3 regions of the Marinobacter sp. GH_1 genome follow, and region 3 is predicted to be linked to each of the others. Evidence: predicted binding sites of a transcription regulator. Region 3 holds the regulator's gene; each other region holds the start of a gene.

Region 1 (9,973 bases), 520 kb from region 3:
GGGCAAGGGTATCCGCCACTGACAGGTTTCAGGAAAAACTATGGCTTTGCACAATGCGCCGCTGGGAAAGGCCAGCGACTATCCGGATCAGTACGATCCGTCTCTGTTGTTCCCGGTTGCCCGTGAGGAAAACCGCCGCCGTATCGGGCTGGAGGATGGCCGCTGGCCGTGGTTTGGTGAGGACCTCTGGCAGGCGTGGGAGATCTCCTGGTTGCGCCCGGGCGGCGTGCCAGCAGTTGCCTGGGGGGAGATCCGCTTTCCGGCGGCGTCGCCGTCGATTATCGAAAGTAAATCCCTGAAGCTCTATCTGAATTCCCTGAACCAGGCGGTGTTCTCATCGGCGGATCAGGTTGCCGAGACCATTACCGCCGACCTGTCCAGCGCCTGTGGCGCCGCCGTGGCTGTGCGGCTGTTCAGTGTCGACGAATCCGCCCCTGCGGAAGGTCGGCCGCAGGGCTATGAGCTGATTGATGACGAGCCGGTAGACGATGTGGTTTACGAATACTCGGCGGATTCACTCAGCGCAGGCGAAGAAGTGGTAAGCGAGCAGCTGTGTTCCCACTTGCTGAAAAGCAATTGCCCGGTCACCGGCCAGCCTGACTGGGCCAGCGTGTTCATTCGTTATACCGGCCCGAAGATAGATCGTGCTGGTTTGCTGCGTTATGTGGTCAGTTTTCGCCAGAAGCAGGATTTCCATGAGCACTGCGTGGAAACCGTGTTTACGGATTTGATGGCCCGGTGTCAGCCAACGGCATTGATGGTTTGTGCCCGTTACACGCGGCGTGGAGGGCTGGATATCAACCCGTGGCGCAGCACCTGTGCAGAGGGTGATGCCGGACCGAGGTTGGTCCGGCAGTAGTTAGTCGGCGTCGTCTTCCTGACGCAGCCGGTCGGCTGCGTCTTCAAGGGCAGCGAGTACCTCTCTGCGTTCCCTTTCGGTGATCTTGTCGGAGTCCAGGTACATGGCAAAGCCGCTGTGTTCATGTTCCAGGAAGCTGCGGTTCGGGCCCATATCCCGGCGGAAGTCCACCACTTCGTAAATGGGTACGGGCTTACCGAAGCCCTTCACGGTGATCTCGCCTTTGTCCCGGCACATGATGCGGTCTTTGATCAGAGAGAAGGTCTCGTAGGACACCAGAATCTCGCCAGGTTCTGCGAGGCTTTCCAGCCGGCTGGCCAGGTTCACTTCCTTGCCGATGATGGTGTAGTCCATCCGGTTTTCGGCACCGAAGTTGCCGACGGTGGTGTATCCGGTGCTGATACCCATACGGATCTCAAGCGGGGTTTTGATGCCCTGGCTCCGCCATTTCTGGCGCATGATCTTCATATGCTTGCGCATGTCGATGGCCATGGACACACAAGCAAAGGCGTCTTCCCGTTGGCCACGGCTGGTAGGGTCGCCAAAGAAGATCATGATGGAATCGCCGACGAATTTGTCGATGGTGCCACCGTATCGGAGAGCGACTTCCGACATTTCATTGAAGTAGTGATTGAGCAGTTCGGTCAGGGCTTCGGGTTCCATTTCCTCAGACAGTTCGGTGAAGCCCTTGATGTCGGAGAAGAACACGGCCAGTTTTTTGCGCTGGGTTTCCAGCCGAACGTCACGCTCGCCGGTAAAGATGGATTGCCAGACCTGCGGCGACAGGTATTTGGATAGCTTGTGGGAGAGCGCGATAGACTGTTCACGCTGGTTCTGGATCTGGGTTTTTGCCAACAACAGTGTGCGGGCCTGTTGGTGGGAGTAGTAGGCGGTTACGCAGATATAGACGCCGGTAGAGGCCAGGGCCAAGATGCTGGTCAGCAGCGGCGATTGCAGGCTGTCGGCAACGCCAAAGGTAGCTGCAGACGCCGCAAGTGAGGCGAGCATGAGTACGGTGCCGAACAGCCACTGGCGGATACCGCCCACAATCAGGCAGCTGAACATCAGCATTAACAATATGGACACCGAGGGAATGGCAATCAGGCCGATAAGTCCGATGAAGGTGCCACCAATAACGCAGTCGAGAAACAGCATCTTCTGCCGGATTCGTGGTGAGCGGCGAAGAAACGTACGCCTGGTCAGCAAATGGGCGATGTGCGGCCAGGTAAGTGCGCCGGCCACAAACCACAGCAACCATTGCTGAAACACGCCCTGGAGGATTCCGGCGACAATAATCGCGGCCGTTGCGGTGTAGGCGATGATTCGGCCGTTATAATCCGGCATGGGCGGAATGGCCACGGTGTGGTCGTGGATGTCCGCGGAAGCGAGTTTACCCGCGCTGCTGGCGACATTGCGCAAATCGGCCTGTGCGCTCATCATGTCAGAACCGAGTCTTCCCGGTGGCAGGAATACAGGGCCCTGCAGTTGCGAAAAGCTTGTTGGTCACTCATTGTATGCCGCCGAACACGTTATCGTTGTTGGTGGTTATTTTTCTATGTGTAGTTACTACTAAAGGTTAACAGTATTACGTATAACCCACAATTCGCTGAGGCATCTTTGCCCTTAGGGCAACAGATACAGCCATCTTGACTGTGAGCCAGTATGACGTCTGTAACCCGATTTTTACTCGAAAGAGCATCCGAACCCCGATTAGAAGACCCGGCACCGCCGCGGAGTATAGTTGATGTGGCCCTTCAGTGTGCCGCCAGGGCACCGGACCATGCCTTACTGAGGCCATGGCGCTATCTTGTGGTGGAAGGGGATGCCCGGCAGGCCCTGGGAGACCTGTTCGCCAAGGCATGTCCTGATAGCGCCAGTGAGCAGGAAATCGAGAAAGCCCGGCGGGCGCCGCTGCGGGCACCGATGGTGATCGTAGGAATCGCAACGCCCAAATCCCACCCGAAAGTGCCGGAGGTCGAACAGCTTATGTCTGCCGCATCGGGCATGAGCTTTCTCGGCCTTGCCCTGCAGGATGCTGGTTTTGGCGTGATGTGGCGTACCGGGGGTGTGGCCTACCATCCCGATGTGCTTGAAGGGTTGGGTTTAGAGCCCGGGGAAACGGTCGTCGGCTTCCTGTATACCGGTACGGTGTCGGTTGAGAAACCTTCAGTGCCACGCCCGGCTACCGGGGATTTTGTAAAGGTCTGGCGTGGGCCCGGGCGCCAGGAAAGTTGGTGAGCTTCCCGCTGATGTTTTGATAGCGGCAATCCGTTTAACCGCCAAGGGAAATGGTTTGCCGCCTTTGCTCTGAACCCTTCTCCGTTGCCGCTCAAAATCTGATCGCATCCCGCCAGAAGCCCTGGCGCCCAAGCACTCTCGAAAACTGGCACCACCTTTGCTTTGACTCTTCCAGAACGCAAATCCGGCAAGCCGCCGTTCAAGCGGTGCCGGTGCAGAATTCCGGAGGCAGTCATGGCAATTACATTTGATAAGGCATTGGGTATTCACGAGCACGCACTTCAGGCCCGGGTGCAGCGTGCGGAAGTACTCGCCAACAACCTGGCCAATGCCGATACCCCGGGCTACAAGGCACGGGATATCGATTTCAGGGCGATGATGCAGAAAGCCCAGGAGTCGGTCAGTGGTCTGCAAATGGCGACCACTCACCAAGGCCACATGGACACCTCCAGCCCCGGCAGTGACGGCGAGTTGCTTTACCGCAATCCGCACCAGCCGTCTGTCGATGGTAATACCGTGGATGCCCAGGAAGAGCAGAGCCGCTTCATGCGTAATGCCATGGACTACCAGGCCAGCTTCCAGTTTCTGAGCAGCAAGTTTTCCGGATTGACCAAAGCCCTGAAGGGTGAGTAAGCCGCAGTCATTTACGATTTGAGGAGATTGCCATGTCACTGGGCAACATTTTTGACATCGCCGGTTCCGGCATGACCGCACAATCCCTGCGGCTGAATACCACGGCTTCCAACATTGCGAACGCCGAGACTGCCAGTTCCAGCACCGAGAATGCCTACAGGGCACGCAAACCAGTCTTCGCCGCTATTCAGCAGGCCATGCTGAACCCGGATCAAAAGCAGGGCTTCGGCACCAGCCTGGACGACGGCCCCGGTGCCGGTGTACGGGTTGAGGGAATCCTGGAGAGCGATGCAGAGTTGCAGATGCGCTACGAGCCCAACCATCCCGCTGCCAATGAAGACGGTTACGTGTTCTACCCGAATGTGAATGTGGTTGAGGAAATGGCAGATATGATGTCTTCCTCCCGCAGTTTCCAGATGAATGTGGACGTCATGAACACTGCCAAGTCCATGATGCAACGAATCCTGACGCTGGGTCAGCAGTAAATAGTGAGGAGTGAGTCATGAGTGCAGTGAATTCGGCTTCGGCCTCAGAAGTACTGGGCCAGTATCGGATCAATCAGGACGACAAGGCCCGTGGTGGCAGTGAGCTTGGCAAAGACGCTTTCATGGAACTGATGCTTGCCCAGCTTAAAAACCAGAACCCGCTGGAACCCCAGGATAACGGAGACTTTATCTCCCAGCTGGCGCAGTTCAGCTCCCTGGAGGAAATGCAGAACCTGTCTGGTACCGTTGAGGATGTGGCCGGACAGTTCCGCTCCAGTCAGGCCTTACAAGCGTCTGCAATGGTTGGCAAGACCGTTCTTGCCCCATCAAGCGTGGGTATTCTGGGTAATGATGGCGAGATCACCGGCACCATCGAGGTACCAGCATCTACGGGTGGGCTGCGCTTGTCAGTGATGAACCAGAGCGGTGAGCTGGTGCGCCAGATTGATATGGGCAGCAGCCAGGCCGGCGTGGTGTCGTTCCGCTGGGATGGCGAGGACGGCAACGGCAATCCTTTGCCGCCTGGACCGTACCAGATTGTCGCGCAGGGCTCTTATCCGTCCGGTCCTGAACAACTCGGCACCATGGTTAGCGCCAATGTGGACAGTGTGTCCCTGGGTAAGGGTGGTTCCATTACCCTCAATCTTGCCGGTATGGGTTCCATTGCCCTGTCCGACGTCAAACAAATTAACTGATCCGGTGTCAGACCAGGAGGTATAAGTCATGGCATTTAACACAGGTTTGAGCGGCCTTCGGGCAGCCTCGGTCGATCTGGATGTCACCGGCAACAACATTGCCAACGCCAGCACGGTAGGCTTCAAGGGCAGCAAGGTACAGTTCGGTGATTTGTACGCCAGCGGCTTTCTGAGTGGCGGCACTAACCCGATCGGTGATGGTGTGCGTGTTCAGGACGTCAAGCAGTCCTTTGGCCAGGGCAACATCAGCTTTACCGATAACGGCCTGGACATGGCCATCAGTGGTGATGGTTTCTTTATCCTGAATAACAATGGCGAGATTCGCTACTCTCGGGCTGGCCAGTTTGGTATCGATAAAGACGGTTTTGTGACCAATAACCAGAACATGCGGGTTCAGGGTTTTACTGCAGATAACGACGGCAACCTGTCCGGTATTCGGGGTGATCTGCAGATTGAAACGGATAACCTGGCGCCACGCCGCACCACCAATCTGCGATCCGATCTGAACCTGGATTCCCGCCAATCTGTGCTGGAGAGCCGAGTGGTGGATTTCCAGACGGTGTCTATGGGGGATATCACCGTAGATGATGTGTTCCGTGTTGCCTACTCGGATGGCACCAACTCGCCAGACATCACTATTCCCGCTGGCACCTCCGCACGGGATGCGGCGGGCATCATCAACCAGCAGCGTGGTCTGTCTGCCTCTGCCACCACGGCGGTCACCCTGGGCCAGGAATTCTCGATCACTGATCTGGAAAATGCATTAGCGGCGGGCGATACCGAATTCCGGATAGAACTGGATGGCCAGAATGTGCCTATCTCGCTCAGCGGGGTCAGTTCATTGCAGGGGCTGGTGGACTCCATCAACGCGTCGAGCGCCACTAGCCTGTCTGCCTCCCTGGTTGATGGTGGAAGCGACATCCGGATTATTGACAACCGTGGCTCTGATGTAGGTATCAGTTTTGCCAGCACCGATGCCGGGGTAAACCAGCCTCTTGAGGTGTTCCAGGGCGATCTGAACATTCAGTCTGATCGCACGGTTCAGGACATTATTCCGGCTGGTGCGAGCAGCGAGATTGCCGATGCCTTCGCCGGTGGCGACTTGCGGATTACCAATTCCTTCAATCCCCTGGATCAGAGAACCTACAACCACGCCACCTCAACCACCATTTTTGACAGCCTGGGTAATTCACACGAACTGACCCAGTTCTTCGTCAAGAACCCTTCACCGGGTAACGGCGTGGGTGTCAGTGAATGGTCGGTCTACCTTCAGATTGATGGTGAGCTGGTGGCCGGTACAGATACTTCTCCTTACACTGCGCGCTTCAACGAAGACGGCACCTTGCAGTCCATCAACGGTGACCCGAACGGTGAGATTGTGGTTACCGACTGGGTTCCGAAGGACCCGAACGGAGAGCCGAATGGTGCAGACGGCCCACCATTGCCGGGCGAAGAAGTGGTTACTCCCATTCCGGAGCCGCCAACGACGTCCGCCTTTGTTGTAGATCTTGGGAACACCACCCAATATGGCGCTGCGTTTGGTGTCAATGACCAGCGCCAGAACGGCTACAGCACCGGCCGTTTGTCCGGCCTGGACGTGTCTGACCAGGGTGTGATCTTTGCACGATATACCAACGGGCAATCCAAATCCCTGGGGCAGGTAGCATTGGCCTCATTCAACAACACCAACGGGCTGTCGCCGGTGGGTGAGACTACCTGGGTGGAAACCTTTGAATCCGGCCAGCCGATTATCGGTGCGCCGGACACCGGTACCTTGGGTTCCATCAAGGCGAGCTCGGTGGAAGAGTCCAATGTGGACCTCTCCGCAGAGCTGGTGAACCTGATCATTGCCCAGCGCAATTACCAGGCTAACGCCAAGACCATTGAAACCTCTGATGCGGTCACCCAGACCATCATCAACCTCCGGTAACGCCCTTCCATAAACATGGCATGACTCCTGCAGGATGACTGGAAACAGTCAAAATTCCGGCAGGAGTTTGCCCATGGACAAAGCCCTTTATATTGGAATGTCTGGCGCCAAGCAGAACATGCTGGCCCAGCGTGCCCATGCCAATAACCTGGCAAACGTGAACACCACCGGCTTCAAAAAGGATTTTGCCCAGGCCCGCAGTATGCCTGTGTTTGGTGAACACCACCCCACCCGCGCCTACGCCATGACCGAGCGCCCCGGTACCGATTTGTCCGCCGGCGCCCTGATGGACACCGGTCGCAAGCTGGATGTTGCCGTAGAGGGCGATGGCTGGCTGGCGGTACAGAACGATCTGGGTGAAGAAGTGTTTACCCGCAGCGGCAGCCTCCAGGTGGATGTAAACGGCCTGGTTCGCCTCGCCAGCGGTGAGCTGGTGCTGGGCAATGGCGGCCCTGTGGCGCTGCCGCCCTTTGACAACCTGCAGGTGGGGGCAGACGGCACCATTTCTATTGTGCCAGTGGGAGGCCCGCCGGATCAGTTGGTGGAAGTGGATCGCCTGAAGCTGGTGAACCCGCCCGCCAATGCCCTTGAGAAGGGGCTGGATGGATTCATCCGCCGTAAGCCGGATCAGGCCCTGGATGGCCCGGAGCCGCCGGATGCCGCTATGCGCGTCGCCACTGGTTTTCTGGAAAGTTCCAACGTGAATGCTGTGGAAGAAATGATTGCCAACCTGCAGTTATCCCGTCAGTACGAGATGCAGGTGAAGGTAATGTCCACGGCCAACGAGAATTCCGAAGCTGCGGCACGACTGTTGCAGAACCTTTGATAACACTGAGAACAGATCATCCACTGGCCACAAGCGGCAAAGAATCGCCGCTGCCGCCGGCGGGTAAGGAGTAGAGCAATGCATCCAGCACTTTGGGTCAGCAAAACCGGGTTGAGCGCACAGGACACCAACATGTCCACCATCTCAAACAACCTGGCTAACGTGAACACTACCGGCTTCAAGCGTGACCGGGCAGTATTCCAGGATCTCCTGTACCAGATCAACCGGCAGCCCGGTGGTCTGAGTACCGAGAACACAGAACTGCCATCCGGCCTGCAACTGGGTACCGGGGTGAGGGTGGTTGGCACTGCCAAGCAGTTCAGCCAGGGCAACCTGCAGATTACCGATCAGCCGCTGGATCTGGCCGTGAATGGCCGGGGCTTCTTCCAGATTGAGCTGCCGGATGGCCAGATTGCCTATACCCGGGATGGCCAGTTCCAGTTGAATGCCGATGGCGATGTGGTCACGCCGGATGGCTACCCGCTGGAACCCAACATCAATGTGCCGGAAGACGCGACCAACATCACCATTGGTAAGGATGGCACTGTTACCGTGGTGACCGATGACCAGGCCGCGCCGATCAACCTTGGCCAGATCACCCTGGTGGACTTCATCAACCCTCAGGGGCTACAGGCCATTGGTAACAACCTGTTCAAGGAAACCAACGCCAGTGGCGACCCGGCAGAGGGCGAGCCAGGCCTGGCCGGTCTGGGAAATATCGAGCAGGGAACCATTGAGTCATCCAACGTCGAAGTGGTGGAAGAGCTGGTCAATATGATCACCACGCAGCGGGCCTATGAGATGAACTCGAAGGTGGTCTCTACCACCGATCAGATGCTCCAGTTCATTACCAATAACATCGGGTAAGTTATGAACATCATTCATCACACCTTCAAGAAAGAACGGTTCGCCACCCTGGCACTGGTGGGTGTGCTGATTGTTCTGCAGGGCTGCACGGCGATGAGCCGCCCGAGGGCGATGCCAGATGATCCAGCGTTCGCACCGATTCGAGCTCAGGCCATGATGCAGCGCGATCCGGATTCTGGCGCTATCTTTCAGCCGGCCCGTAACTACAACCTGTACGGTGACACCAAGGCCCTGAACATCGGTGATGTGTTGACTGTGACCCTGCAGGAATCAACCCGTGCCAGCAAGAGCGCCGAAACCAGTATCACCAAAGACCAGGAACTGAACATTCCGGAGCCGAGCATCTTTGGTAAAGCCAACATCGGCCTGAATGCCAGGGCGAATTTTGAGCGGGATTTCAACGGCTCTGCCGAGGCGGACCAGAGTAACAGTCTGGCTGGCAGCATAACCGTCACCGTCACGGAGGTTCTGCCCAACGGAGTCCTGCGCGTTCGTGGCGAAAAGTGGCTGTCGCTGACCAACGGCGACGAATACATTCGTCTGACCGGTATGGTTCGCCCGGAGGATATCAAGCCGGATAACACCGTGGCCTCCAACCGGGTAGCGGATGCCCGCTTCGCCTACGGCGGCACCGGTGACTTCGACCAGGCTAACCAGATGGGCTGGCTGGCGCGGTTCTTCAACAGTGAGTGGTGGCCGCTATGATGCGCCGATTGATTGCTGTATTTACGCTGCTGGCGGTGTGCGCATCGCCGGTAATGGCTGACCGCCTGAAGGATCTGGCCAAGGTAAAAGGTGTTCGCAATAACCAGTTGATCGGTTACGGCCTGGTAGTGGGTCTGGACGGTACCGGCGATAAAGCGCCGTTCACCAATCAGACCTTTCGCAACATGATGAACCAGTTCGGCATCACCTTGCCGGATGGCGTTAACCCGAACCTTGCCAACGTGGCGGCGGTTACCGTGAGCGCGACTTTGCCGCCATTTGCCAAAGCCGGCCAGGAGCTGGACATTACCGTGTCTTCCATCGGTAACGCAGACAGCCTGCGCGGCGGAACGTTGTTGATGGCGCCGCTCAAAGGCGCTGATGGCCAGGTCTATGCCATGGCCCAGGGCAGCCTTGTGGTAGGCGGCTTCGGTGCCCAGGGGCAGGACGGTTCCCGGATCACCGTGAACGTGCCCAGTGTTGGCCGGATTCCCAACGGTGCCACCATCGAGCGGGAAGTCGAGTCTCCGTTTACCCGGGGCGACACCATCACCTTTAACCTGATGCGGGCTGACTTCACCACCGCCCGCCGGGTAGTGGAAGCCATTAACGATACGCTGGGGCCGGATATGGCCTATGCCCACGATGCGACAGCCATTTCCGTGCGGGCGCCCCGGGACCCGTCTCAGCGGGTCAGCTTCTTGTCGATTCTTGAGAATATTGAAGTGGAGCCGG
Region 2 (9,973 bases), 1.6 Mb from region 3:
GGTGAGTGTATTGAACCTGCTGGCCCACACCTGCTGCCATGAGTTTGCCCATTTGCTGCAATACAGTGCAGGCCAGCGGCACTATGGTTCGGTGCATAACCGGCATTTCTATGAAGCGCTGGACGGGTTGTATAGCAGTGGTGCGTCGGTCGCCACCCGGCAGTACCTTGAGGAGACTGCCGTAGAAGCGGGAGTGACGTTGCCCAGCACACCGTTTGTATTCCCCAGTCCAGTCCGGGAGCTCCGGCAGTGGCAGGTCGGCGATGCGGTCTGTTTTGGCGAAGGCCGGCATGAGAAACGGGGCCAGGTTGTCCGGGTGAACCGAAAAACCTGCACGGTTGCGGTTACTTTGAATGCCCGCGGTTTGCGGTACCGGGTACCGGTTTCCCTCCTACGCCGCCCGGACTGATCCGGTTTCAGGCAGGCTCCCGATCCGCCGATTTCGCCAGCAAGCCACGAATCTCAGGTATACAAGAACCACAATTGCTGCCGCACTGCAGCCGCTGGCCCAATGCTTCAACGCTGGCGGCCCCATCTTCGATTGCCTGGTTGATCTGGCGCTCGCCTACCTGGAAACAGCTGCAGACCAGCGGCCCGGTCGGTTCTGCATCGATCGAACCTGCAGCCAACAAGGATCGGCGCTGCTCCGGTGTCAGGTTCTCGGAGCCAAAACAGTCATCCAACCAGCCGAGGTCCGGCATGGTTTGCACACAGGGCTCTACCAGCAATACGCCATCCAACCGGTTGCCGGTGAGCCAGGCCGCACGAAAGCGACGCCGGGCACTATCTTGCATAACCAGCTCCGGTTCCCTGGCGAAAATCTGCTGGGCCCATTCACGCCAGTCCATTGACCGGCGACCGGCCAGCCACCAGGACCGGCTATGAGGCAGTGCCTGGTGGCTCCAGTAGTCCAGTGACGTGGCGTCCAATGCGGTGCCCCCGGCCGCGGGCAGCATCAGCCGGGCTTGCCATCGAGTGATTAGTGGCCGAAGGGAGGCTACGCCAAATTTGGCTTCCGGTTGCCCTGAAATCGGGTCGACGACGGGGGCGATCAGGTCGGAGGCCAGGGCTGAGGATGCAAACTGCCGATTCCAGTGAATTGGAACGAATACCTCTCCGGGTCTCTGTGCCGGGCTGGCCCGGACCCGGCCGGTGAACCCCTTTCGGGCATGCCCTGTCAGCGTGGCCAGTGCACCTTCAATCAAACCAAAGGTGGCGATGTCCTTCGGGTGAACCTCGATAAAGGGCTCACTGCGATGGGCAAACAGTCTGGGCGCCAGTGCCGTGCGCGTCATGGTGTGCCACTGGTCCCGAATACGACCGGTATTCACGATCAGGGGATGCCGGGCATCGGGCTGCTGTCCGGGCGGCAGGTTCGAAACCGGTACCAGGCGGGCGCGACCATCGGGCGTGGGAAAGCGACCATCGGAGAACAGCCGGCGGGTCTGCAGCCAGGCACCGGGATTGCCCCCGGTAAGCGGCCACTGCACGGGTTGAAGCCGGTCATATTCCGTGGAACTCAGCTTGGCCAGGGCGGAAATATCAAACACTCTCTCACCGCCGTTACCGTAACCGGACAGTGCCGCGTGTTCTCTGAAAATCTCCGCAGGCTCCTGGTAGTCAAAGGCGTGACCATAACCGAGCGCCTGGGCGATATCCCGGATGATTCGCCAATCCGGCCGGACACCCTCTGGCACTGGCAAAAATCGACGCTGGCGTGAAATGCACCGTTCCGAGTTGGTCACGGTACCGTCCTTCTCGCCCCAACCGGCAGCAGGCAACAGGATATCGGCAAACGCCGTGGTATCGGTCTGGGCCACGCAGTCTGAGACTATAAGGGTCTCGCATCGCGCCAGGGCCTCCCTGACCCGGGCGTTGTCGGGCAGGCTGACCGCAGGATTGGTGCCCATCACCCAGAGCACCCGGATGTCGCCCCGATGAACGGCTTCAAACAGATCCACCGCCTTATAGCCCGGTCCCGCTGCCAATTTTTCACTGTGCCAGAAGTCGGCAACCCGTTGCACCGCGCCGGGCGTGTCGTAATCCATATGGGCCGCCAGGGTGTTGGCCAGACCGCCCACTTCCCGCCCACCCATGGCGTTGGGTTGACCGGTGAGTGAAAACGGACTGGCACCGGGCCGGCCAACGCGCCCTGTGGCCAGGTGGCAGTTGATAATAGCGTTGGCTTTGTCGGTGCCAGCCACCGACTGATTGATGCCCTGGGAAAAGGCGGTGACTGTCCGATCGGTCTCGGCAAACCACCGATAGAAGCGTTCCACATCCGCAGCCCGAAGGTCACATCCGCGGGCGACCGCCAGTATCGAAGGCGCACAGGCGCGGGCCACACTCAGAGTCTCCTCGAATCCATTGCAATGCTGTTCCAGGTACTGTGTGGCCAGGGCTCCGTGGTCATGCAGCCAAACCAGCAAGCCATTGAACAGCAGGGTGTCGGTTCCCGGCCGCAGTTGCAGGTGCAGGTCAGCCATCTCTGTGGTTGCGGTTTGCCTTGGGTCAATGGCTACCACTTTGCGCCCGGGCCGGTGGGACGCTTTTATCCGCTGATAAAGTACCGGATGCGTCCAGGCGGCATTACTGCCCGCCAGCACCAGCAAGTCCGCCAGCTCGAGGTCCTCATAACAGCCGGGCACGCAGTCCTCACCAAACGCCCTCTTGTGGGCTGCCACGGCAGACGACATGCACAACCGGGAATTGGTATCCACGTGCGGGGTGCCAATAAAGCCCTTGGCCAGCTTGTTGGCAATGTAATAGTCCTCTGTGAGCAGCTGCCCAGACAGGTAAAAAGCCACAGACTCCGGGCCATGGTCTCTGACCGAAACACGAATGGCTTCAGCTACCCGGTCAATGGCTTCCGACCACTCAACGGTATGCCCTGCCACACGGGGGGCCAGCAAACGGTCGTGTCCGGTCACGGTCTCATGTAACGCAGAGCCTTTGACACAAAGGCGACCATTATTGGCCGGGTGGCCAAGATCGCCCTGAACGGCGTCAGGTTTCGCCAGAACACCACAGCCCACACCGCAATAAGGGCAGGTGGTGGCGGTACTTCCGGGAGTGGTTCGGCGGTTTTTCATGATCAATCCTCTGCTTTACCCATAAAAAAGCCCGCCATCCGGGGTCTGTTTCCAGAGCCGGGGCGGGCTTCTTTGCCAAAATTGTCTGTTTTATGGAAAGCAATAACGGGGCCAGCGATTGCCAAAACAGCACTTGCCCGGCCGGCCTTGTGGCAACGCCCGGGCTACGGCCTTGTTCAGCAGATCCATCGGCTCCGGCAGGCCGGGATACACTTCTGCCTTGAGGTTTCACATTGGTGCGAAATCGCTCAGGTTGCACCAAAAACAGACCGGGCTCGATTGGCGTTTTCCTCACTCAACACGGAAGGGAATATCAAGCCTTTGAAAACTATGAATATTAAAAAATGGCACGGCTTATGCTGAGGTAACAGCGAACCATCAAGACATCACATCTCTCGTTCTAAGGCATTGGCGCCTGCTCTCCGGAAACGGAGGGTGGGCGTTTTTTTTGTGCGCCAGAAAAGAGAGACACAGAGAGGTAACAGCATGAACACACGCCGTCATCAACTCAGAGGCTTGCTCACAGGCGCACTGATTGGGCTGAGCACGCTGGCCCAGGCGAGCATCGGGCCGGCCGAGAAACCAGACCTGAAACTGGGCTTCATCAAACTCACCGATATGGCGCCACTGGCGGTTGCCTGGGAACAGGGCTACTTCCTGGACGAAGGCCTGTTCGTGGAACTGGAAGCCCAGGCCAACTGGAAAGTGCTGCTGGACCGGGTGATCACCGGCGAGCTGGACGGTGCCCACATGCTGGCCGGCCAGCCTTTGGGCGCGTCCATTGGCTATGGCACTCAGGCCAACATCATTACCGCCTTCAGCATGGACCTCAACGGCAACGCGATTACCGTGTCCAACGCGGTATGGGAAACCATGAAGCCCCACCTGGACATGGATGGCGACAAACCCGCCCACCCGATCTCCGCGAGCGCGCTGAAACCGGCGGTGGAGCAATCCCTGAGCAAAGGCGAGCGGTTCCGGATGGGCATGGTGTTCCCGGTGTCCACCCACAACTACGAACTCCGCTACTGGCTGGCCGCCGGCGGCCTGAATCCCGGCTTCTACGCCCCACAACGGGGTGATACCAGTGGCACCTTGCAGGCCGATGTTCATCTGTCCGTTACCCCGCCGCCGCAAATGCCAGCCACCATGGAAGCTGGCACCATTCAGGGCTACTGCGTGGGCGAACCCTGGAATCAGCAGGCGGTGTTCAAGGGCATCGGGGTGCCGGTCATCACCGATTATGAGATCTGGCCAAACAACCCTGAGAAAGTCTTTGGCGTGACCGAGACCTGGGCAGAGAAGCATCCCAATACCCACCTGCGGTTGTTGCGGGCACTGATCCGCGCGGCTTACTGGCTGGATGAAAACGACAACGCAAACCGCCAGGAAGCAGTAGAGCTCCTTTCCCGCTCCAGCTACGTGGGCGCAGACAAAGACGTGATCGCTAACTCCATGACCGGCACGTTCGAATACGAGAAAGGGGATGTGCGGGAGGTTCCGGACTTCAACGTGTTCTTCCGCTATCACGCCACTTACCCCTATCCCTCTGATGCAATCTGGTATCTGACCCAGATGCGCCGGTGGGGCCAGATTCCGGACGCCAAGCCAGATGACTGGTACATGCAGACCGCAGCCAGGGTATACCGGGGTGATCTGTATGCTCAGGCCGCGCAGTCACTGATCGATGATGGTGTGATGAACGCCAGTGACTTCCCTGACTTTGACGCTGAGAACTTTGAACGCCCCTTCCAGGGCCAGCTGATTGACGGCGTGCCTTTCACACCCCGTGAACCGAACGCTTACATAGACCGTTTTGATATCGGGCTGAAAGGCACCGAGACACCGTAAGGGGGCACAACATGAGCACATTAAGCATAAGGATTGGCCAGTCGATGGCCGCCAGGAGCCGCAACCTGCTCGCCCGGCTGAGCCCAAATGAATTGTTGGCGGCTGGCAAACAGGCCTTGCTGCCCTTGATCGGAATTCTGGTGTTTCTGGGATTCTGGCATCTGGCAGCACCCCAGGTGCAGACGTCCCTTGGCGCATTTCCGGGGCCAGCTCAGGTCTGGGAGCAGGCGGGACAACTCTGGCAAGAACACGCCAACCAGCGGGAACGCGCCAGCCAGTTCATCGCCATGCAGGAGCAGCGTAATGCCAGGATTCTGGCCGACAACCCGGAGGCGGAGGTACGAATCCGGTCTTACCCGGGCGCACCCACCTTTATCGATCAGATCGGTACCAGCCTGGTCACGGTGTTGTCAGGATTTGCCCTGGCCACGCTGATTGCGGTGCCCCTGGGAATTGTGTTCGGTCTTAACCGGTATTTTCAGGCGGCGGTCAATCCGCTGATCCAGATCTTCAAGCCGGTGTCGCCCCTGGCCTGGCTGCCACTGGTCACCATGGTGGTGTCAGCCACGTACGTCAGCGATGACCCGATGTTCCAGAAGTCGTTTCTGACGTCGATGATCACGGTCACCCTTTGCAGCCTGTGGCCCACGCTGATCAATACCAGCGTGGGCGTGGCCGCGGTGAATCCGGACCTGCTGAACGTGTCGAAGGTGCTGAAGCTGTCGTTCTGGACCCACGTTCGCAAGGTGGTGCTGCCGTCGTCGGTACCGATGATTTTTACCGGGTTGCGGGTGTCTTTGGGTATTGCCTGGATGGTGCTGATTGCGGCGGAGATGCTGGCGCAGAGTCCCGGGCTTGGCAAGTTTGTCTGGGATGAGTTTCAGAATGGCAGCAGTCAGTCGTTGAGCCGGATCATGGTGGCGGTGCTGGCCATCGGGTTTATCGGGTTTTTGCTGGATCGGGTGATGCTGTTGATTCAGAAGAAGGTGGCCTGGAACGAGTGATCAAACTTGGGAGCATGCCGCACCGGGTGGGTTACGCCTCCCGAAACACGCGGCGAGTACATCCATGTACGCTCCGCAAAAACATCCATGTTTTTGAGGGTTTCGGGAGGCGTAACCCACCCGGCGCTCCGCTTGCTTTTGAGGTGATTTCCATGAGTAAAACACATTTAGAACTTACCGGTGTTGAGATGGCGTTTGATACGCCGAAAGGGCCGTTCGTTGCCCTGGACAACGTGAACCTGAAGATCCAGAAAGGGGAGTTTGTTTCGCTTATCGGCCACTCCGGCTGTGGTAAATCGACGGTGCTGAACATTGTCGCCGGCTTGTTGCAGGCCTCCAAGGGTGGCTGTGTGTTGAACGGGCATGAGGTGAACTCACCGGGGCCGGAGCGGGCGGTGGTGTTTCAGAATCATGCGCTGATGCCTTGGCTGACGGTGTATGAGAATGTGGAGCTGGCTGTTCGGCAGGTGTTTCGCAAGTCGATGAACCGTAAGGAGCGCCGGGACTGGATTACCCATAACCTGGAGCTGGTGAATATGGCCCATGCCGCCAATAAACGGCCGGGGGAGATTTCCGGGGGCATGGCGCAGCGGGTGGGGATTGCCCGGGCGTTGGCGATGAAACCGAGCGTGCTGCTGATGGATGAGCCCTTCGGGGCCCTGGATGCGTTGACCCGGGCACATCTGCAGGATTCGCTGATGGAGATTCAGCAGGAGCTGAACAATACGGTGATCATGATCACCCACGATGTAGACGAGGCGGTGCTGTTGTCGGACCGCATCATCATGATGACCAACGGGCCGGCGGCGACGGTGGGGGAAGATCTGCACATTGATTTGCCTCGGCCGCGTAATCGGGTGGCGTTGGCGGATGACGCCAAATATGTGCATTACCGGCAGGAGGTGCTGTCGTTCCTGTACGAGAAACAGCGCAAGCTGGAATCCCTGAGCAGCCGGCGGGCCGCCAGTGCCTCCACGCAGGGTGGGGAGAGTGCAAAGGTGGAGAAGGAGAAACAGCCGGCGTCTGCCTGAGACTGCACGGCACCGGGGCTACTTTGCCCCCGGTGCCATCAGGGATGGTGTCAGCCCAGAACGCCGGCCATGGAGACCAGGGCCCGGGCCACATCGGGTAATCGCTTGCCCTGATCCATGGCCAGCTTTCGCAGCAATCGGTGGGCTTCGTCGTTGCTGATGTCACGATGTTCCATCAGTAGCAACACGGCCTTTTCCTGGGTGCGTCGGTCTTCCAGAGCTTCTTTTGCACTTTGCAGTTCTTCAGACATCTGGCGCAGGCGGCGGGTTTGCTCCTGAACCAGATCAAAGATGGATCTGCCTGACTGTTGCCCGACACCGTCACCGGCCCAGGCATCTGCCGTACTCGCATCTACTCCATTATCGCAGACCACCAATACCGGCATTGTCGAGGCGTTCCGTTGTTCCAGCGAGGCCAGCAGAGTTTCCTGGTGAGCCAGGGAGTGGCGCGCCTCGGTGTAGCGTTCCACGCAACGGTGGTGGAAGGCGTTTTCCACGGAATCTTCGATTTTCTTGAGATCATCCATACGGTCGGTCATCAGGTTAAACCAGCGATCGGCCATTTCCCTGTCCAGGGATTTATAGGGTCCGACCGACACCGCCTTCTGGCGCATCCGCTCTATTTCCAGTTCCCGCGGGTGAGACCGCAGGGCCTGCCAGAGAGCCAGGCTGTCTTCGCTGGCAAAGGCAACAAATACCTCGAAACACCGTTCCTGCGCTTCAACCAGGTGCATCATGCGCCGTGACAGTGCGTTTTCGAAGTGGCCACTGGAGAATCCCGCTGAGCCTGCCGCCCGCTCCTGGCCACAGTATTCCTTTCCATTCATCACGTGCACCATGGCCACCAGCAGGCCGGCAATGGAGGGTTCAGCAACGGTTTCGGCGGCTTCAAAAACCACCGTAATCAGCTGATGGATGGTGTCGCAAAACCAGTCCGTAGCATCCACCACGCTGGCTTCCTGCCCGACCACTTTCTGCCTGAACTCGGCCAGCTGATCGAGGCTATGAAGGGCACTGGCAATATGACCCAGCAGCGGGCTGCTGACCGGATGGGTAGTCAGGTCTTCCTGTATGTCGGTCAGCGCCTTACGGAAGATGACAGCCAGTTGGTCGTTCTCTTTCAGGATAACCGAACGCTCCCGGGCGAAACGCTGGCAACCGGACCCCAGATACAGGTTGGTAGCTCCCCGCTCCCGTTGCAGTCCGTGCACCAGGTTACCCACGCTCTGCACCAGCCGGCCCATCTGCAGAAAGTACTCCAGGTTGCGGATTTCGCACTGCCGGGAGGCCATCAGAAAGTCTGCGGCTGTGGCCGTCGCGGCCGTATTGGTCTGGCGTTTGCTGTTCATGGTGCAACTCCTGGTATCGGTACACAGCGGGTTCCTGTCTGACTGGACTGCAGCAATTAACAGGCCAGAACCACCGGCATCATCTTCGTGCGTTTCGCCCCATCCCGGGGCATCTTTTCTGCCCGGCACGGGTGCAATAGAGCCGCGATATCATCTAAGCAACTGAATTAAATGGAGTTAAAAAGTTGGCATGGAGATCGCTATGTCCTAATCAAGGACGACTGTCCCGGCCATGGAATCAGGCCGGACCATCAGATCATTGTTGTTGGCATTGGTGCCGGACCATCTGTTCTCTTCGGAGAGCATGATGCTCCGGCTTTTTTCGTTTGGTTTTCGGCAATTCGTTGAGTAAGGGAGCGCACCTATGGAACACACACAGACCCCTGCGCTGGTGATCTGCGGCCATGGCATGGTTGCGCAGCGATTGCTGGAGCAACTGGTGGCCACAGGGCACCCGTTCAGCCGCATTGTGGTGTTCAACGGCGAGCCTTTCGCTGCCTATAACCGAATCCAGCTGTCGTCCTTGCTGGCGAATCAGGTCCGGGAGTCAGAGCTGGAACTGAAACCCCGGTCCTGGTTCCGCCAGCACAAAATCGAGATCTATAACCGTGAGCCGGTCACGGCCATCGAACCGCATCAGCGCCGGGTGACGACCGCCAGCGGGCGCACGCTGGCTTACCACACCCTTGTGTTGGCCACTGGCGCCAGTCCTTCACGTCTTGGCCTGCCCGGTGAGGATCTGGATGGCGTGATGACCTTCCGGGATCTGACCGATACCCGCACCCTGATTCACCGGGCGCAGACACATCGCCGTGCGGTCGTCATCGGCGGCGGTTTTCTTGGCCTGGAAGCGGCCGAGGGGCTCAGGGCCCGGGGCATGGACGTCACGGTTCTGCATCGCAGCGGTCACCTGCTGAACCGACAGCTCAATCCAGCTGCCGGCGAATTACTGAAGCACCAGTTACAGCAACGGGGCCTCACCGTTCTGACCGGTACAGAGCCGACAGCGCTGCTGGGCAAAAACCAGGTCCAGGCGGTACAACTCAGCGACGGCACCGTGCTGGCGACGGACCTGGTGGTGCTGGCAACCGGTATTCATCCGAACAAAGCACTGGCTGAAGCAGCCGGCCTGGCCTGCAACCGGGGCGTACAGGTGGATTCGCAGATGACCACTTCCAATCCTCATATCCACGCCCTCGGTGAATGCTGCCAGTTTCAGGAACACACGTTTGGCCTCGTGGAGCCCGGCTACGAACAGGCGGCCGTGTTGGCCCGGCATCTCTGCCAGGTGTCCGGAAACCCGGGTTTCACACCGGGAGAAATCGCCACACGCCTGAAAATCAGCGACCTCCCCATTTTTTCCTGCGGGCCGATCACTCCGGGCCCGCACACCGAAACCATTGAGTGGCAGGACTACGCCCAAGCGGTCTACGGCCAACTGCTGGTGGAACACAACCGCCTGACCGGCGCCATTCTGCTCGGCGACACCAGCAGCGCCCCCTGGTACAGCGAGTTGATTCGTTCAGGCACGGATATATCCCGCTACCGGGACACCATCGCTTTCGGCAAACCCTATTGCGACGCAGCGGCCTGATCCGCTGCCATGAGAGAGGACAAGACTATGAGCAAACAGACCCTGATCGTGA
Region 3 (9,973 bases):
TCCGCTACGATACCCTTCGGGGATTTTCCGGAGAGCCTCTTCTGGCGGAGTTCTTCGGGCAACCGGTGACTGTTGAGTTTGAACAATCAGAACAGGGCCCGGCAGGTAAGGGCGCAGCCTTGTCTATTCGCCAGACCGGCCGGGTTCCATTGCCGTCGTTTTTGCATCAGTTCGGGTTGCCGGAGGGCTCCGCACTCGGGATGTCGGGCAGCCTGGATTATTCGGCACAGCTGAGCGTGTCGGATGAGCGCGCTTCCCGGATAACGGTATCCTCCGATTTTCAAGGCCTGGCACTGGACTGGCCGCAGCCTTTGGGTAAGGGAGAGTCGGATCAGGCCCGGTTGCAGGCATTGATAGACCCTACGGAAAATGAGGGTGTCCGTGTGACGGGGGACTGGCAGGACCGGTTGGCCTTTGATCTGCTGTGGAAATCGTCGGGCTTTGAGCTGGGACTCAGTGAACTGAACCTGGCGGGGCACAGTCTCAGGAATATCCAGATCGATGCACTGGATCTGGGAGATCGTTGGGTGTTCAACACGGAATCTGATCGGGTTCAGGGCAGGGTGATGGTGCCCACGCAGGGAACGATCGAAGCCGATCTGCAACGACTCAGTCTGATGCGCTCAGATACCGGGGGTGAAGACCAGGAGGACCGGCAGTTATTGACCCTGGAGGAGCAACTGGAAGCGTTTCGAGCTCTGGACGTGGGGAGCTGGCCCGATATTGATGTGACCATCTCGGACCTCAGACTGGGCGATGAGTCTGCCGGCCGCTGGCAGTTCGCCATGCGGCCGCAGCCGTTCCGCCTGAACATCGAGGAAATTGAAGGGCAATTGGAGACGCTGGCGCTCACCGGCAGGATGAGTTGGAGTGTGGTTGATGATCGCGAAACCAGCCGATTTGTCGGAACCCTCTCAGGCGGCCGCCTCCGGGAACTGGAGGCGCTGACCGGTGCGCCGATTCCAATGAATAATGAGCAGACCCAGGTTGACCTGGATCTGGACTGGCCCGGCCGACCGGATGAATTTGCCCTGAAGCAGCTCAGTGGCCAGGTCAGTGTCCGCCTGGATGACGGCGTCATTTTGGAGCAAAGTGGCTCAGCCCAGTTGTTCAGAATTTTCAACCTGCTCAACACCGACACGCTCTGGCGCCGGCTGCGCCTGGACTTCTCGGATCTTTATGAGCGGGGTATTGCGTTTGACGCCATTTCCGGCAAGGCTGTCATCGTAAACGGTCTGGTTACCCTCGACCCAGAACTGCAACTGGTGGGGCCTTCCGGGGCTTTCAAGATGAGTGGATCCACCAATATGGCCGATGAGAGCCTGGATATGCGGTTGGTGCTGGTGCTTCCGGTTACCCAGAACCTGCCCCTGGCTGCCATACTGATGGGAGCGAGCGCCCCCATTGGCGGCGCACTCTTTGTACTGGACAAAATTCTGGGTGACCCATTAAGCAAGTTGACCAGCGCCACTTACAGTGTCACCGGTAACTGGAGCGAGCCCAAAGTGGAGCTACGCCGGGTTTTCGATACGGGTGAGTAGAGGAGTCGGAGCATGACCCAAGTTGCAGCGATTCAGATGGTCAGCAGTCACAACCTGGCCGGTAACCTGGCCGAGGCCGAGGCGCTGTTGCGTGATGCTGCCGCCCAAGGCGCGAAAGTGGCAGTATTACCTGAGAATTTTGCGGTTCTGGCCACCGCTCAGATGCGGGAGTGTGGTCGGCAGGAAAGTGGCGGTGAATCGGTGATCCGGCGCTTTCTTTCAGAACAGGCCGAGAGGCTGGGGCTATGGATTGTAGGTGGTTCCATGCCTCTGGCAACACGACCCGATGGTTCTGATGTTCCCGACAGGGTGCGTGCAAGCTGCATTGTTTACAACGATCAGGGCGAGGAAGTTGCCCGTTACGACAAAATTCACCTGTTTGACGCCATGGTCGAGGATTCCCATGGCCAATACCGGGAGTCGGATACCTTCGAGCCAGGTGACCAGGTGGTTACCGTGGACACTCCCGCCGGCCGGCTGGGGATGGCAGTGTGCTACGACTTGCGGTTTCCTGAACTGTTCAGGGCGCTGCGGGAACAGGGTGCCGAGTGGGTGTGCCTGCCCAGCGCCTTTACCTGGCAAACTGGAGACGCCCATTGGCACCCACTGATTCGAGCCAGGGCCATCGAGAACCAGGTTTGGGTGGTCGCCCCCGGCCAAGGGGGGCAAAACAGTGAGCGCCGCAAGACTTATGGCCACAGTTTGATCTGTGACCCCTGGGGCAGGGTGGTGACGGAACTGGATGAGGGCCCTGGCCTGGTTGTGGCAGACCTGGACATGGAAAAACTGAACCAGGTTCGGGCCAGAATGCCGGTCTGGGAGCACCGCCGCCTTTAACGTAGAGCTCCGGTTAGCCGTTTGCTTTACTGCTCTGCGTCATCAATCCACTCCCGGAGGGCCCGGAACAGTTTACGGGCCTGGCCGGTGTTTTTCTGTTTCTCCACTTCCTTGCGGGCATTGCGAACCAGGTTGCGCAGGTGCTGCACGTCTGCCGCCGGGCAATAATCGATAAACTCCCCCACCACCTTGTCGCCTTCGGAGATCATCCTGTCGCGCCAGCGCTCGGCCAGGTGATGCCGGCGGGTGTGCTCCTCACTGCCGGCATTGAATGCACCAATGGCACGAGCCAGTGCCTCCGGGTCATCCTCCTGGCGGATGATCTTGCCAATGTATTGCAAATGTCTGCGGCGTGCTTCGCGCTGATTAATGCGCCGTGATTCCACGATGGCAGCCTTCAGGGTGTCGCTGATGTCCAGTGACGCCAATTGCTCGTCATTGAGATCCAGCATCTGTTTACCCAGGTCCTGGAGCGCATGCATTTCCCGCTTGATCTGGGATTTGCTCGGGCCGAAATCTTCCTCGAGCTCCTCGTGGTGCGGGTGGTTGTCGGATTGACTCATGGTTGGCTCCTCAAGCGTAGAAAATCGTGGCCAGTCCCAGAAAGGCCATGAAACCGACAACGTCGGTAACGGTTGTCAGGATGACGCTGCCAGCCAAGGCAGGGTCTATGTTTCGGGACTTCAGGAACAGCGGTAACACGGTGCCCACCAAGGCAGCGGCTACCAGGTTGATGATCAATGCTGCAGCGATAATTGCCCCGATCAGCCAGTCCTGGAACCACAATATGGCAGCGACAGCGACAACAAGCGCCCATAGCAAGCCATTGAGAACGCTGGACAGGAACTCGCGATTCAATAGCCAACCGACATTTGCCCCGCTGATCTGCCCGACCGCCATGCCGCGGATGACCAGAGTGAGAGTCTGGCTACCGGCGATGCCGCCCATACTGGCTACGATGGGCATCAGAACTGCCAGTGCTACCACTTTCGCGATGGTTTCTTCAAACAGTCCGATAACGGCGGAGGCGGTGAACGCGGTAATCAGATTAATGCCAAGCCACACCGCCCGCCGCCGCGTGGTTTTGAGCACTGGTGCGAACGTGTCTTCGTCTTCGTCCAGACCGGCCATACTCATCAGCGAGTGATCCGCATCTTCCCGGATAACGTCGACCACGTCATCGATGGTGATCCGGCCCAGGAGCTTGTTGTCGTCACCCACCACCGGAGCAGAAATCAGGTCGTAGCGCTCGAAGAGGGTGGCGACCTTGGTGTCGGACAGTGTCACCGGAATCGGCTCGATGTCAGTGTCCATCACCTCACGAACCGTGGATGCGGGGTTGGACACCAGCATTCGGGTGATGGGCAGCATGCCAATGAATTCGTCCCGCCGGCTGACTACAATCAGGCTGTCGGTCATGGGGGGAAGGTTGCGGTGGCGGCGCAGGTACCGCAGTACCACGTCAATACTGATATCCGGGCGCACCGTAATGGTGTCCGTATTCATCAGGCCGCCGGCAGTGTCCTCGGGGTAGGAGAGTACTTCCTCTACCCGCTGCCGGTCTTGCTCGTCCATGGTGTCCAGGACCTCCTGGATCACCGTGTCTGGCAGCTGCTGGAGCAGGTCGGCCAGGTCGTCGGATTCAAAATCCTCAATGATATCTGCAAGTTCCTGGGCGTTCAGCTGGCTCAGGAAGTAGGCCCGGATGTCGTCACCGAGATATTGGAGTACTTCCCCTTCCAGTTGTTTATCGACCAGGTTCCACAGCAGGGCGCGTTGGCGGGGAGGGGAAGATTCCAGCAGGTGTGCGATATCGCTGGGGCTCAGGCCGCCATTGAGGATGCGGGCAACCTGTTTGAGCGCACCACTGTCCAGGGCCTCACTGAGGGAGCGAAGGCGCTGGCGGGCCTGACTTTTTTCCAGAATATCGGTCATGGAACCACCTGCAATCAGAAAACTGTCGCATTATAGCGGAGTTAGCGCCGTCAGGTGAGAAAGGATTGTAGGTGAATGACGAACCAGGGTGTGCTCAACCCCCCTCGCCGAAATAATCACCGATCAGTTCTACGAGTGCCTCGATGGCTTCCTGCTCATCAGGGCCGTCGGCGACCAGTTCAATATCAGTACCCTGGCTGGCAGCCAGCATCATCACCTGCATGATGTTCTTGGCATCCACGTCCCGGCCCTTGCCGCGGATTCGTACCTGGCTGTCAAAGCCGGAGGCGGTGGCCACAAGCTTGGCGGTGGCGCGGGCATGCAAGCCCAGTTTATTGATGATGGTGACGGGGCGGCAGATCATGTTGGATCAGATCTCCCCTCGGGCCTGGAGGTGGGGAAGTTCAGTATGACGAACCTGCACGTTGTTGTATCGGGTGCGGAAGTGCTGGCCCAGTTGCTCGCAGACATAGACGGAACGGTGCTGGCCACCGGTACAGCCAATAGAAATGGTCATGTAGCTGCGGTTGCTGTCGGCGAACGAGGGTAGCCAGGTATCCAGGAAGCGGATCAGGTCGTCCACCATTTGCCCGGTGAGAGGTTCCCGCTCGAGAAACTCGATAACCGGCTGATCGGTACCGACGTATTTGCGCAGGCTGGTATCCCAGTATGGATTGGGCAGGCAGCGCACATCGAAAACGTAATCGGAATCGACCGGTACGCCATGCTTGAAACCGAATGACTGGAACAGCAGTGCAAGCTCCTGATCCTTGCGACCGACCACTCGCTGTTTGACCATGTCGCGCAGTTCATACATCGACATGCCGGTGGTGTTGATGTAAAGGTCTGCCAGTTTTGACAGCGGTTCCAACAGTGCCTTTTCGTTGGTGATGGCTTCTCGGAGGGAGGTACGGTCATCGCTCAGCGGGTGCTTTCGGCGTGTGGCGTGGAACCGCTGCAGCAGGGACTGTTCATCGGCATCCAGAAAGATAATCTCGACAACGACTCCCGCATCGCGAAGCTGGCGATAGATCTGTTCGAAGTTGGCCAGTTCGGCAGACAGGTTGCGGGCGTCGATGCTGACGGCCATTTTCCGGAGCCGCCCCGGCGCTTCCTGTTGTGCCGCTTCCCGGGTCAGCGGGAACAGCAGTCCGATGGGAAGGTTGTCAATGCAATAAAAACCCAGATCTTCGAGCACATGCAACGCGGTACTCTTACCGGACCCGGATCGGCCACTGACGATGATCAGTTTCATGATGGACGCTCCTGCCTGCTTCTGTTGGTGCTACTGCTTATCAGGATGCCGCGGTCATGCGCTGGTAAAGGGATGCTGCATCCTGGCACTGGCGAAGCTGTTCACAGAACCCGTTGTCGTTGAATTTCTCGGCCAACTGGCTTAGCAACTCCAGATGTTCACTGGTGGCTTCTTTGGGCACGATCAAGGCAAACACCAGGTCGACCGGCTGATTGTCGATAGCATCGAAGTCGATGCTCTCTTCCAGTGTCATCAGCACGCCGATCACACGGTCCAGCCCCTCCAGCCGGCAATGGGGTATGGCAATACCCTGGCCGATACCGGTGCTGCCAAGCCGCTCGCGAGAAACCAGATTGCTGAAAATCTCGGTGTCGCTGAGGATTTCATCCTGATGATGAATATGCTCTGCGATGGTTTCCAGTACCCGCTTTTTACTGGAGGCTGGCACCCTGCACAGCGTCAGTTCGGGAGCCAGAATGTTGTCGATGGTCAGGGATGTATCGCTCATGGATCGACTGTGATTCCGTAAAAAAAAGGCTGCGGCCGGTATGCCCCGCCGCAGCTCGTATCATTGAAACACCCGGTACGGTGGCGCTATGAGCGCGCTCAGCCGTTGCCGTGCATCCGGTCTACATTCTTTTCTTTGTGCTTGAGGATCTGGCGGTCCAGCTTGTCCACCAGCGAATCAATCGCGGCGTACATATCCTCACTCTCTGCCTTTGCATGGATATCGCCACCGATGACATGCAGGGTGGCTTCAGCCATCTGACGTACCTTCTCAACTTCCAGCGTCACCTGACAGTTACTGATGTGGTCAAAGTGACGCTCCAGCTTCTCGAACTTGGTGTTGACGTAATCCTTCAATGCAGGGGTCAGTTCTACGTGATGGCCTGAAATGTTGAGTTGCATAGGCGTCTCCTGTTGTCATCATGCCGGTGTTGCCACCGGGCTGCGTGTCCGGTGCTTCGTGCACCGGCAAAAACATTAAACCAGTCGTTTGCGCTCGTTTGAAGGAGGGATGTGCATGGCCTCCCGGTATTTGGCAACGGTGCGCCGGGCCACATTGATGCCCTGATCTCCAAGCATGGCTGCAATCTTGCTATCGCTCAACGGCTTTTTCGGAGTTTCTTCTGAAATCAGTTTCTTGATCATCGCACGAATAGCAGTGGAGGAACATTCTCCGCCCTCAGCGGTACTGACGTGGCTGGAGAAAAAGTACTTCAGCTCGAAAATGCCGCGGGGTGTGTGCATATACTTTTGCGTGGTGACCCGTGAAATGGTGGATTCGTGCATTTCCACGGCCTGGGCGATATCCGAGAGGATCAGCGGCTTCATCGCTTCCTCCCCCTGGTCCAGGAAACCCTGTTGGTGCTCAACAATCCGGGTGGCGACTTTCAGTAGCGTTTCATTGCGGCTTTGCAGGCTTTTAATGAACCACTTGGCCTCCTGCAGTTGATCCCGCAGGTAGGTGTTATCAGCACTGCTATCGGCGCGACGGATCAGCGATGCATAGCTGGCGTTGACCCGAATTCTCGGGGCGATCTCCGGGTTGAGCTCAACACGCCACCGGCCCTCGTGTTTTCGGACGATGACGTCTGGTATCACGTAATCCGGCTCCGCTCGGTCCACCACGTCACCCGGGCGAGGGTTGAGGCTGGTAATCAGGGCCAGAACCTCGCGCAACTGATCTTCTTTGAGTCTGCTGCGGCGCAGCAGTTGCGCGTAATCCCGGTTGCCCAGCAGGTGCAGGAACTGGGTAACCACCAGGCGTGCCTGTCGAAGCCAGGGGGTATCTGGCGGCAACTGGTTGAGCTGAATCAGCAGGCATTCCTGCAGGTCCCGGGCGAACACGCCCGGCGGGTCGAAGTGTTGTAGCCGGTGCAGGACCGCTTCTACCTCGTCCAGTTCAAGGGGGTCTTCTTCGGTTTCGTCCTGCAGGCCGGAATGGATTTCCTCAATTGGTGAGGTCAGGTAACCGCGCTCGTCTACAGCGTCCATCAGGGCGTGGGCGATTGCCTGGTCACGCTCGCTCATGGGGGTCAGGTTGAGCTGCCATTCCAGGTGGTCCTGGAGGGTCTCGGCCGGTGAATTGCGGGTTTCGAAATCCGACTCGTTCTCGTCGTCCCCTTTGCTGGCTGGCGCCGGTGCAGACTGGTAGATATCGTCCCAGGCGGTGTCTACGGGCAGGTCGTCGGGGATGTTATCCGGAATGTCGTTTTCAGAAGCCCAGTCCGGGCCATTTTCGTTTTCATCCCAGTCAGAGGCAGCCTCGGTGGCCGGTTCATCGTGGTCGGAATCCCGGTCTTTATGTTCGTCCCGGGTGTCGGCATCCGTATCGGGGGTGTCAGACTGATCGTCATCCTCGGAGGTTTCCAGCATGGGGTTGGATTCCAGTGCCTGCTGGATTTCCTGCTGGAGGTCGAGGGTGGAAAGCTGAAGCAGGCGAATGGCCTGTTGCAGCTGGGGCGTCATGGTCAGACTCTGGCCCATCTTAAGCTGTAATGAGGCTTTCATAACCATGGCTCAAGATCCATAAATCAAGGGTGTCCCGGTAGTGACGTTGCCTGCTGTCAGGCAAAAAAATTGTTATACGCTGGTTACTTGCCGCTCACTGTTGTCAGTATAAGCAAGTTCTTTGCCGAGTTTACTTGCTACAGATCATCAAAACAATCAGACCTCGGTCGTCGAGGGGTTTTCTTCCGCTTACAGGTGGAACTCATCACCCAGGTAGACTTCCTTGACCTGCTGATTGGCCAGGATGGCTTCAGCATTGCCGGAGGCGATGATGTGTCCGCCGGAGACAATGTAGGCGTTTTCACAAATATCGAGGGTTTCCCGCACGTTGTGATCTGTGATCAGTACGCCAATGCCCTTGTCCCGCAAATGCCGGATGATGTGTTTGATGTCGCTGACCGAGATGGGGTCTACCCCGGCGAAGGGCTCATCCAGCAGAATAAACGCAGGTTCCATGGCCAGCGCTCTGGCGATTTCGACGCGCCGCCGTTCACCACCGGACAGCGCCATACCCAAGCTGTCCCGGATATGGGTGATGTGAAATTCCTCGAGCAGTTCCTCAAGTTTGGCTTCCCGCTCAGGCCGTTTCATGCCTTTTCGGGTTTCCAGTATGGCCATGATGTTGTCGCGCACGGTCAGTTTACGGAATACCGAGGCTTCCTGGGGCAGGTAGCCGATCCCTTTGCGTGCTCGGCCATGCATGGGCAGGGGTGTGATGTCCTGGCTGTCAATGGTGATTCGGCCGCGGTCGGAGGGTACAAGCCCGACAATCATGTAAAAACAGGTAGTTTTCCCGGCGCCGTTGGGGCCGAGCAGGCCTACGATTTCTCCGGACCGGATTTCCAGAGACACATCGAGAACCACTTTTTTCTGTTTGTAGCTTTTTGCCAGGTTGCTGGCCCTGAGAACTGCCATCAGTAACCTATTCGTCTGAGGGGTTGCTGGAGCCGCGAGGCTGAATCACCATTTCCACCCGGCCAGAGCTCTCTTCCGAAGGCGTGCCGCCTTCTGCAGTGACCACCCTGCGCACGGTGTCGTATTGGATGACGTCGCCCCGGAACACATTGTTGCCCTGTTCAATCACTGCCTGGCGCTCGAACGTCAGCCGGTTTTCCGCCGCTGACCAGGTGATGGTCCGCGCCCGGGCGTCTGTCATGGCTTCACCTTCCCGTGCCGGCTGGCGATATCGGGCGGGTTCGCCGCTTGCCTCAATCCGGCTGAGACCTTCGGGGCTTCGATACAGTACCACCCGTTCTGCGTTCAGCTGGGTGGCCCCCTGAACCAGTTCAACGTCGCCGGTGTAGATGGCGGTCCCTTCGGTATCGTCCAGGCGGGCGGAATCAGCGCTGACCTTGATGGGGGTGTCGGAATCCAGATCAAACGCGGTTGCCGGGCTGGCCAGCATCAGTGCGGCCAGTATGACCGGCAGTCGGTATGTGCGCTTACCTGATGGTTTCATATTGCCCTTCCACCCGGGAGTTGAGTTCCAGTATGCGTTCGTTTATCCAGGCTTTCATGCCATTGGCCTGGGTAACGCCGAACGGTTCGGTAATGGTGACCGGTTGATCGGTGTATACCGTGCCCTGGCGGTTATCCAGGGTCAGTGAGTCGGTTTTCAGGGTGGCTTCAGAGTCGCCGGTTTGCCGGAGTACGACGACGTTGCCCGTCAAGGTCACCTGATCATCGTCTTGGCGGAGGCTACCTTCATCCGCTTCGATTATCCATGGTGGGGTAGCCTGTTCGCTGAAAATCCTGGCCCTTGGAGCATTCATGGTGGCGTAGTTGGTGTCTTCAAACTGCTCAATTCGGGGGCTGGATATCGACATCTTAAGGTTGCCGTGTTCGTCCCAGGTTGTGTAGCGGCCCTCGATGATAAAACTGTCGGGTTCCG

Evidence for each region. Region 3 encodes sigma-54, which starts transcription at its own class of promoters, with help from an activator protein. Its sites were predicted from a motif close to ANTGGCATNNANNTTGCTNT; they were not measured.
Region 1: the regulator sigma-54 is predicted to act here: its motif matches at 3,242-3,261, upstream of flgB (flagellar basal body rod protein FlgB).
Region 2: the regulator sigma-54 is predicted to act here: its motif matches at 3,436-3,455, upstream of ACNSOI_RS00830 (CmpA/NrtA family ABC transporter substrate-binding protein).

The regions. Positions count from the first base shown of each region.
Region 1 is NZ_CP184460.1:2,409,643-2,419,615, reverse strand. It holds gene ACNSOI_RS11010 (ABC transporter permease) at 1-22, shown strand, start outside; gene queF (NADPH-dependent 7-cyano-7-deazaguanine reductase QueF) at 41-859, shown strand; gene ACNSOI_RS11000 (adenylate/guanylate cyclase domain-containing protein) at 860-2,299, opposite strand; gene ACNSOI_RS10995 (nitroreductase family protein) at 2,522-3,097, shown strand; gene flgB (flagellar basal body rod protein FlgB) at 3,332-3,730, shown strand; gene flgC (flagellar basal body rod protein FlgC) at 3,763-4,215, shown strand; gene ACNSOI_RS10980 (flagellar hook assembly protein FlgD) at 4,233-4,910, shown strand; gene ACNSOI_RS10975 (flagellar hook protein FlgE) at 4,939-6,840, shown strand; gene ACNSOI_RS10970 (flagellar basal body rod protein FlgF) at 6,914-7,666, shown strand; gene flgG (flagellar basal-body rod protein FlgG) at 7,745-8,533, shown strand; gene flgH (flagellar basal body L-ring protein FlgH) at 8,537-9,238, shown strand; gene ACNSOI_RS10955 (flagellar basal body P-ring protein FlgI) at 9,235-9,973, shown strand, end outside.
Region 2 is NZ_CP184460.1:183,127-193,099, reverse strand. It holds gene ACNSOI_RS00840 (hypothetical protein) at 1-409, shown strand, start outside; gene ACNSOI_RS00835 (nitrate reductase) at 417-3,092, opposite strand; gene ACNSOI_RS00830 (CmpA/NrtA family ABC transporter substrate-binding protein) at 3,579-4,943, shown strand; gene ACNSOI_RS00825 (ABC transporter permease) at 4,955-5,947, shown strand; gene ACNSOI_RS00820 (ABC transporter ATP-binding protein) at 6,100-6,978, shown strand; gene ACNSOI_RS00815 (nitrate regulatory protein) at 7,029-8,327, opposite strand; gene ACNSOI_RS00810 (NAD(P)/FAD-dependent oxidoreductase) at 8,692-9,921, shown strand; gene nirB (nitrite reductase large subunit NirB) at 9,949-9,973, shown strand, end outside.
Region 3 is NZ_CP184460.1:2,929,541-2,939,513, reverse strand. It holds gene ACNSOI_RS13365 (YhdP family protein) at 1-1,541, shown strand, start outside; gene ACNSOI_RS13360 (carbon-nitrogen hydrolase family protein) at 1,554-2,378, shown strand; gene yjgA (ribosome biogenesis factor YjgA) at 2,405-2,941, opposite strand; gene mgtE (magnesium transporter) at 2,952-4,313, opposite strand; gene ACNSOI_RS13345 (HPr family phosphocarrier protein) at 4,408-4,677, opposite strand; gene rapZ (RNase adapter RapZ) at 4,684-5,568, opposite strand; gene ptsN (PTS IIA-like nitrogen regulatory protein PtsN) at 5,609-6,076, opposite strand; gene hpf (ribosome hibernation promoting factor) at 6,175-6,477, opposite strand; gene ACNSOI_RS13325 (RNA polymerase factor sigma-54) at 6,553-8,082, opposite strand; gene lptB (LPS export ABC transporter ATP-binding protein) at 8,272-8,997, opposite strand; gene lptA (lipopolysaccharide transport periplasmic protein LptA) at 9,005-9,541, opposite strand; gene lptC (LPS export ABC transporter periplasmic protein LptC) at 9,525-9,973, opposite strand, start outside.